DNA from 2 places in the Janthinobacterium sp. 78 genome. Region 2 is predicted to be linked to the other one. Evidence: predicted binding sites of a transcription regulator. Region 2 holds the regulator's gene; the other holds the start of a gene.
What was found. The regulator FliA, encoded in region 2, starts transcription of late flagellar genes. The targets are predictions, from matches to a motif close to CTAAAGTTTNNNNNNNNNNNGCCGNTA.
Positions count from the first base shown of each region.

Region 1: C8C92_RS07240 (DUF5610 domain-containing protein) is a predicted target of FliA. The motif match lies at 2,384-2,410, and genes of this name have one in related genera.

Region 1 is NZ_QENT01000001.1:1,648,961-1,652,959, reverse strand. It holds gene C8C92_RS07250 (HPF/RaiA family ribosome-associated protein) at 91-468, shown strand; gene C8C92_RS07245 (GGDEF domain-containing protein) at 731-1,696, shown strand; gene C8C92_RS07240 (DUF5610 domain-containing protein) at 1,698-2,312, opposite strand; gene sbcB (exodeoxyribonuclease I) at 2,458-3,906, shown strand.
Region 2 is NZ_QENT01000001.1:5,156,470-5,160,468, forward strand. It holds gene C8C92_RS22720 (hypothetical protein) at 1-98, opposite strand, end outside; gene C8C92_RS22725 (translation initiation factor Sui1) at 142-504, opposite strand; gene motD (flagellar motor protein MotD) at 554-1,342, opposite strand; gene C8C92_RS22735 (flagellar motor protein) at 1,348-2,094, opposite strand; gene C8C92_RS22740 (RNA polymerase sigma factor FliA) at 2,076-2,807, opposite strand; gene C8C92_RS22745 (antiactivator of flagellar biosynthesis FleN protein) at 2,852-3,715, opposite strand; gene flhF (flagellar biosynthesis protein FlhF) at 3,708-3,999, opposite strand, start outside.

The sequences.
Region 1 (3,999 bases), 3.5 Mb from region 2:
GTTCCATGCACAGAGGTCATGTGCATGAGGCAGCAACCAGGCCGCAGCACGCCTGAGATGGGTTTTTTTTGAATTGACAGGAGTAAGCATATGCAAATCAATATTCATACCGACAGCACCATCGCCAACACCGCTGGACTGAACGAACATGTGCAATCCGTACTTGAAAGCGCACTGAACCGCTTCCGCGACAACCTGACCCGCATCGAAGTCCACATCAGCGACACGAATGGCCCGAAAGGCGGCGCTGACGATATCCGCTGCGTCATGGAAGCACGCGTTGCTGGCTATCAACCGATTGCCGTGACCGAACAGAACGCCACCGTGCATCAATCCGTTGCCGGCGCCACCGACAAACTGAAACGCGCCATCGATAGTGCCCTGGGCCGCCTGCAAGACAGCAAGCGCCACGCCACCGGCAAGAATGCCGTGATCGATACGGCTGAAGCGGAAGAAACCGCCGAGTAACTCCCCCACTGCAGCATTCTTCAGAGACCAAGGCAGCCGTTCAAGGCTGCCTTTGCACATCCGCCCCGCCTTTCGCGCGCGGCAACAAGAATGCCAAAACCGGCAGCATTCCAGCGCATGGACGCGAGAATGAAATAATTGTCGTATTTCCCACAGTAAGTGACATCAAGCAAGCCTTTGCCGTTACAGCCAAGGCCGCTTTACGCTATCATGAAGATACCGGTCCTCTGCTCGCGCGCACCGGCTTTTTGAAAGTATGATTGTGGAACAGATCGGCAATTTCGGCGCTTCAGGCTGCAACATCGGCGATTTACAGCTATTTAGCGATGCTGCGGACAGCCAGACGGCCGCCATGCTCGCGCCCTGCCCCGTCATGCGCCTCGAAGCGGGCGAAGCCATTGCCGACAGCCAGGGCACCAGCCTGTACATCGTCCTGCGCGGCTCGCTGGCCGTGGCGGCCGACACCCACACGGGCATGGATGACGGCACCGTCAGCAAGGTCTTGCCCGGCGAAAGCGTGGGCGAACAATCGGTGCTCGATGAAGCGAGCAACCTGGCCGCTATTTCCGCCCTGGAAGAAACCGATTTGCTGGTGATCGACGCGGCCGTCGTCTGGGAATTGATCGAACAATCGAACGGCCTGGCGCGCAACCTGCTGCGCTTGCTGTCCTTCCGCATCCGCGCCGCCAATGCCCTGCTGCGCCGGCGCCAGAAACTGGGCGAATTCTACCGCCAGTTGTCGATGGTCGACAGCCTGACAGGCCTGTACAACCGCGCCTGGCTGACCGATTTACTGCCGAACATGATCATCACCGCCCACGCCAGCGGCTCGCCACTGTCGCTGGTGATGATAGACCTCGACCATTTCAAGCGTTTCAACGACACCCACGGCCACCAGGCGGGCGACCAGGCGCTGCGCATCGCCGCGCAAGTGCTGGGTGCTGCCCTGCGGCCGACGGATTTTGCCGTGCGCTATGGTGGCGAGGAAATGATGGTGATTTTGCCCGATACCAACGAACACGTGGCCCTGCGGGTCGCCGAGCGCCTGTGCGAACGCATGCAGCACGCCGTCATCTTCGCCGACATGCGCAGCGCGCTGCCGCACATCACGGGTTCCTTCGGCGTGGCCAGCCTGGCGGCCGAACAGGACGATGAAGCACTGATCGCGGCCGCCGACGCGGCGCTGTACCGCGCCAAGGCTAACGGCCGCAACCGGGTCATGCTGTAGCTCAGGCAGCCTTGCTGTCGGCCGGCTTGGCCGCGTCATCCTTCTTGCTGCTGTGCGCGGCGATGAAATCCGCATAGCCCTTCTGCACCAGTTCGTACGTCTTGTCGATATTGCCGGCGATATCGCCATTCAGTACTTTCAAGCCGTCCAGGATGTCGCGCGCTTCCTTGAAGCCTTTTTCCATGCCGCCGCTGATGGTGTCCATGAACTTGGTCAGGGCCGCATCGTCGTCCATGCCGGGATTCTGTTTTTTGAACGCGTCAAAAAAACCCGTCGACAGCGACACGATGCGGCTCGCCGTCGCTTCGGCGCTATTGTCTTGCGAGGCGGCGTTCTGGATCGCATCGTCGCCGTACTGAGCCTTCAGCGCTTCATTGATATTCGTGATGGCCGTCTTGTACAGCAGCGCCAGCGGTTCGTTTTCCGAACCGATCGAGACATTCAGCGATGCCTGCATGATGGACGCGTTCAACTGCAGCTTGCTGCGCTCGTTCACGCTCATTTCAGTGTTGACGCCGTCCTTTTTCTGGACTTTATCGTCCTTGCCGGCAACGCCCGTACTGACGGAAGTCACGGAAGGGGTGGAATTGCCGCTTGCGGCGATGGGAATTGACACGATAGACCTCCTTGAACGGGCAATATATGCCACCATGCGGGAAACGCCATGATGACCATCCTCTCATGTAGTATCGGCAGGTTTTCAGAAAACTGTAGCAGCGACGCTTTGAGCGGCCCAGATAACCAATTCAGCAACGATATCAATGACTACCCAGACTTTCCTTTGGCACGACTACGAAACCTTTGGCGCCCAGCCGCGCCGCGACCGCCCGGCCCAGTTCGCCGCCATCCGCACGGATGCCGAACTCAACGAGATCGGCGAGCCGATCATGCTGTATTGCCAGCCTGCAAATGATTTCCTGCCCGATCCGCAAGCGTGCCTGATCACGGGCATCACGCCGCAGCAATGCTTGCAGCTGGGCGTGCCCGAACACCAGTTCGCCGCCACCATCGAAGCGGCCTTTTCGGAACCGGGCACCATCGGCGTGGGCTACAACACCATCCGTTTCGACGATGAAGTCACGCGTTTCCTGTTCTGGCGCAACCTGATCGACCCGTATGCGCGCGAATGGAAAAACCATTGCGGCCGCTGGGACATCCTCGACGTGGTGCGCATGACGCACGCGCTGCGCCCGGAAGGCATGCAATGGCCGAAGCGCGACGATGGCCAGACCAGTTTTAAACTGGAACACCTGAGCAAGGCCAATGGCCTGGTGCACGAAGCGGCGCACGATGCGCTGTCCGACGTGCGCGCCACCATCGCCCTGGCCCGCCTGATCCGCGAAAAGCAGCCGAAACTGTTCGAATTCTGCCTGGCCCTGCACAAGAAGGACAGGGTCGCCAGCGAAATGGGCATGCACCTGGCCGCCGCGGAGCGCCAGCCCTTCCTGCACGTGTCCGGCATGTTCCCCGCCGAACGGGGCTGCCTGGGCGTCGTCTGGCCGCTGGCCACGCACCCGAGCAACAAAAATGAAATCCTCGTCTGGGATTGCGCCTACGATCCGCGCGAACTGTTCAGCCTGGACGCCGACACCATCCGCACGCGTTTGTTTACGCGCAAGGAAGCCATGCCGGAAGGCATGACGCGCCTGCCCGTGAAAAGCGTACATTTGAACAAATCGCCCATGCTGGTCGGCAATTTAAAGACCCTGTCGCCGGCCATGGCCGCGCAATGGGGCATCGACGTGGATGCGGCGAAGGTCAACGCGCAGCTGGCCGCGACGGCGCCGAACATGGATGCCATCTGGGCCGAAGTGTTCCAGCGCCCGGGCGCGAACGTGGCGCTGGACGTGGATGAAGATTTGTACAATGGTTTCGTCAGCAACGACGATCGCCGCCTGCTCGAATCCTTGCGCCGCGACACGCCGGCCAAGCTGGCCACGGCCCGCCCCTCGTTTGCCGACGAGCGCTTGCAGGAATTGCTGTTCCGCTACCGCGCCCGCAATTTCCCGCAAACCCTGAGCGAAGCGGAAAGCCTGCGCTGGGAGCAACACCGCGCCGCCCGCCTGTTCGACGGCGACGGCGGCGCCCGCACCATCGAGATGCTGTTTACGGAAATCGACGTGCTGTCGGAATCGGTGGATGAGCGGGGAGAAGAAATTCTCGGTGAACTGTACGATTACGCGGAGATGGTCGCGCCCATGCGCGACTGAAGGACCACGCCGGGTAGGTCGGATTAGAGGGGCAAAGCCCCGCGTAATCCGACAACATTGTTGACGTTACCGGTGTTGTCGGATTACGCGGCG
Region 2 (3,999 bases):
CAGTACGCCAGCGCCAGTGCTGCCGCAATGGCAGCGGCGATGGCGATACTGGTGAATTTGACGTTCATGGTGAGGATGCGCGTGGATGGGAAGCGCACGTTACCACAGGCGCACGGCAGCGGGCCGCACGCCTCCGCACGCTCAACCGCCGGCTTTTTTCGCCTGGTGCCCCAGCTTGGCTAGCGCGGCCACGATGGTGTCCACGTGGTCGCCCTGCACCTCGATCACGCCATCCTTGACGGTACCGCCCGAGCCGCACTGCGTGCGCAGCTGCTTGCCCAGCAGGGCCAGCGCGATGGCGTCCAGCGCCAGGCCTTTTACCACGCTGACGCTCTTGCCGCCGCGACCCTTGGTCTGGCGCGACACGCGTACCACGCCATCGCCAGCCGGCGCCGCCTTGGCTTGTGCCTTGCACGCGCATTGCGCCAGCGGCTGGCGGCAGGCGGGACACATGCGGCCCGTTTCGGTGGAATACACGAGACCGCCTAGGGAACTGCTTTTCATGATGGAGAGATAAAAAGGGAGAAGGTGCGATTGTACCAAGCGCCGGGGTTCAGTTGGCGGGAGCCGGAGCAGGTGCGACGGGCGGCGTCGGCACTTCCGTCACCGTCTCGGGGATGCCCGACAAAATCGTCACGGCGACCCTGCGGTTGCGCGCGCGCCCTTCCGGCGTTTCGTTCGGCGCCACGGGGATGTTGTCGGCGTGGCCCACGGCCGTCAGGCGCGACGCTTGCACGCCGCTGGCGATGAACAGGCGCACCACGGCGCTGGCGCGCGCGGCCGACAATTCCCAGTTCGAGGCAAAGGTCGAATTGCTGATCGGCTGCACGTCCGTATGCCCTTCCACCTGCACCGCGTGGGGGTCGTCCTTGAGCAGCACGGCCACGGCGCGCAGCGCCTGGTCCGACTCCATCGTCAGCCCTGCGGCGCCCGGGTCGAACAGCACGCTGGCATTGATTTCCACGCTCACGCCGCGGCTCGTCTGTGTCACCCGCACCTTGCCCTCCTTGACCAGCGGCGCCAGGGTGGACGTCAGGTCCTGCGCCAGGCGCGTCATGTGTTCGCGCTCGCGGCGGATGGCTTCCGTGCGGCGTTTCAGGGCGGGGTTCGGCAGCGCAATGGCTTGCGGCGCTTCCATGATGATGGGCGGCGCGCCCTTTTCCAGGCTGAAGGCCTGGCCGATGGCATTCTGGAAGACGCGGTATTTGCCTTCGTTGACTTGCGAAATCGCATACATGACGACGAAAAAGGCGAACAGCAAGGTGATGAAGTCGGCGTACGAGATCAGCCAGCGGTCCTGGTTATCCGGTTCCTCGTCATACTTCCTGCGCGCGCGCCGCATCATGCTCAGTGCTCGTGCAGCAGGCTGGCCACGCGCTCTTCGATGATGCGCGTGTGGTCGCCCGTGGCGATGTCGTACAGCACGGCGGCCGTGATTTCATACTGCAGCACGCGGCGCGAGACGATGGCCTTGAGCTTGTTCGCCACCGGCAGGAACAGCAGATTGGCCAGGCCGACGCCATAAATGGTCGAGACAAACGCCACGGCAATGCCGCTACCCAATTTGCTCGGGTCGGTGAGGTTTTCCATCACGTGGATCAGGCCCAGCACGGCGCCCAGGATGCCGATGGTGGGCGAATAGCCGGCCGCCGATTCCCACACCTTGACGGCCTGGCGTTCGGCCATTTCATAGGCGGAGATTTCCACGTCGAGCAGCTGGCGCAGCTTGTCGGGCGCGATGCCATCGACGATCATGCGCAAGCCCTTGGCATTGAAGCGGTCGGCCGTGTTTTCCATCAGGCGTTCGAGCGCCAGCGGGCCGTCGCGGCGCGCCGTCAAGCTCCATTGCCCGATGTCGCGCGCCAGCGCGGCACGCGTGTCGGCCGGCGGCAGGAAGACCCAGCGCAGCATTTCCAGGCCGCGCACGAAGGTGCGCAGCCGCGTTTGCAGCAGCACGGCGCCGAAGGTACCAATGACCACGATGGCAAAGGCGGCCGGCTGCAGCAGGGAGGCCATCTTGCCGCCTTCCAGTGCCTGGCCGACCAAGAGGCCGGCCAGCGCCAGCGCCAGCCCGATTACGCTGGACCAGTCCACGCCAGCTCCCTCAAGGTTGCGCGCAGGCGCGCGACGGCCTGGGTATGCAGCTGCGAGACGCGCGATTCGGATACGCCCATCACCGCGCCGATCTCCTTCAGGTTCAGCTCTTCTTCGTAGTACAGGCCCATGAGCATTTTCTCGCGTGGCGGCAGCGCGTCGATGGCATCGATCACGGATTGCCGGAAATCGGTATCGAGCAGGGACCGCAAGGGGTCGCTGTCCTCGTCCACGCAATGGCGGTCGAGAAAGCTGTCATTGCCGTCCGGGTCATGAAAGTCTTCGTAGTACAGCAACTGGTGGCCGCCGCCGTCGCCCAGCATTTCCTGGTAATCGACGAGCGACATTTTCAGCAATTTCGCCACTTCCGACTCCGTCGGCGGGTGTCCCAGGCGCTGCTGCAAGATGCTCATCGCCTCTTCGATCTTGCGCATGTTCTGGCGCATGCTGCGCGGCAGCCAGTCGCTGGTGCGCAATTCGTCGAGCATGGCGCCGCGGATACGCAGCACGGCATACGTCTCGAACTGCGCGCCATGCGTCTCTTCATAGCGACTGATGGCGTCGAGCAGGCCGATCATGCCGGCCTGGATCAGGTCATCGACCTCGACCGAAGGCGGCAATTTCGCCTTCATATGGTGCGCCAGACGCTTCACCAGCGGAATGTGCTCCGTCAGCAAATAGTCCTTGTTCGATTTCCCTTTGACCGTGTACATAGGCTGCTTATTGTTTTAACTGCTATCGTGTGCTGATGATGGATTCAGACGCTGAACTGGTGCGGGCTCCCCGTCTGGTACAAGGTGCCACCGAGCACCGGCGCCGCCGAACGGGCCAGCCGCTCGGCCAGTCCGCGAAACGCCACCGAGGCTCCCGCCAGCGGAAAGGCATCGACCACGCTGCGGCCCAGACGCGCCGCGCGGTGCAGATACTCATCGGCAGGCACCGATCCCATCGAGGTCAGTTTCACGGCCAGATAGCGGCTCGCCGCCTGCGCCATATTATCGTATACCACTTTTGCCTCGGATTCGGAAGCGCCGGTGACGAGAATGCCGAACGGACGGCGTCCCAGCTCCTGGCTCAGGCGCTTGATCAGGCAGTACGCGGCCTTGATCGAGGTGGCGCTGGTCGACACTTGCACGACGATGTCGGACGAGGCCATCAGCGGCACGGGGAAGCAATCGCCCTCGTCGGCCATGATGCCGTCGACCAGCACGATGCCGCTCTGGCGCGCCAGCACCTCGAAGGTCTTGCCCAGGCGGCGCAGTTCTTCCGCACCCGCATAGTCCATGCTGTCCATCAGGTGGTTGCGCGCACCCAGGCTGGCCACGCCGAAGCCTTGCGGCACCTGGTGGATGACCTGGTTCAGGGCGCACTGCTGGCGCGCCACGTCGCGCAGGCTGGCGCCGTGCGCCAGTCCCAGGCGCGCGGCGACGCCGTCGCTGCCGCCGCTGGCGTCGAGCAGCAGCACGTCATTGCCGCCGTAGACCAGCGAAGCGCCCAGGTTGACCAGCATGGCGCCCTTGTCGTCCTGCGGCGTGGCCGATAAAAATGTCATCACGCGCGGCTGCGGACCAGCCAGCATGCGGCGCAAGCCTTCGGCCTGGTCGAAATCGAAATTAGCCAAGGCGCACCCCGCGCGCTTCATTGTTGCGGGCGGCCGCTTGCGCCATCAGGAGCGGCAGTTCGGCATCGGAAAACTGCGTCGCCGCCGCATCGCGCTTGAGCTTGAAGGCGCGGTCGATCAGGTAGCCGCGGTCGGCCAGGTACAGGTCTTCCGGCACGCGCTGGCCATTCGACACATAAAACAGATTGAGTTTCTGGCGGATCACCACGTCGAGCACATTGCCGATCGAGGCCGCTTCATCGAGCTTGGTCATGATGCAGCCGGCCAGGCCGCTGCCCTGGTAG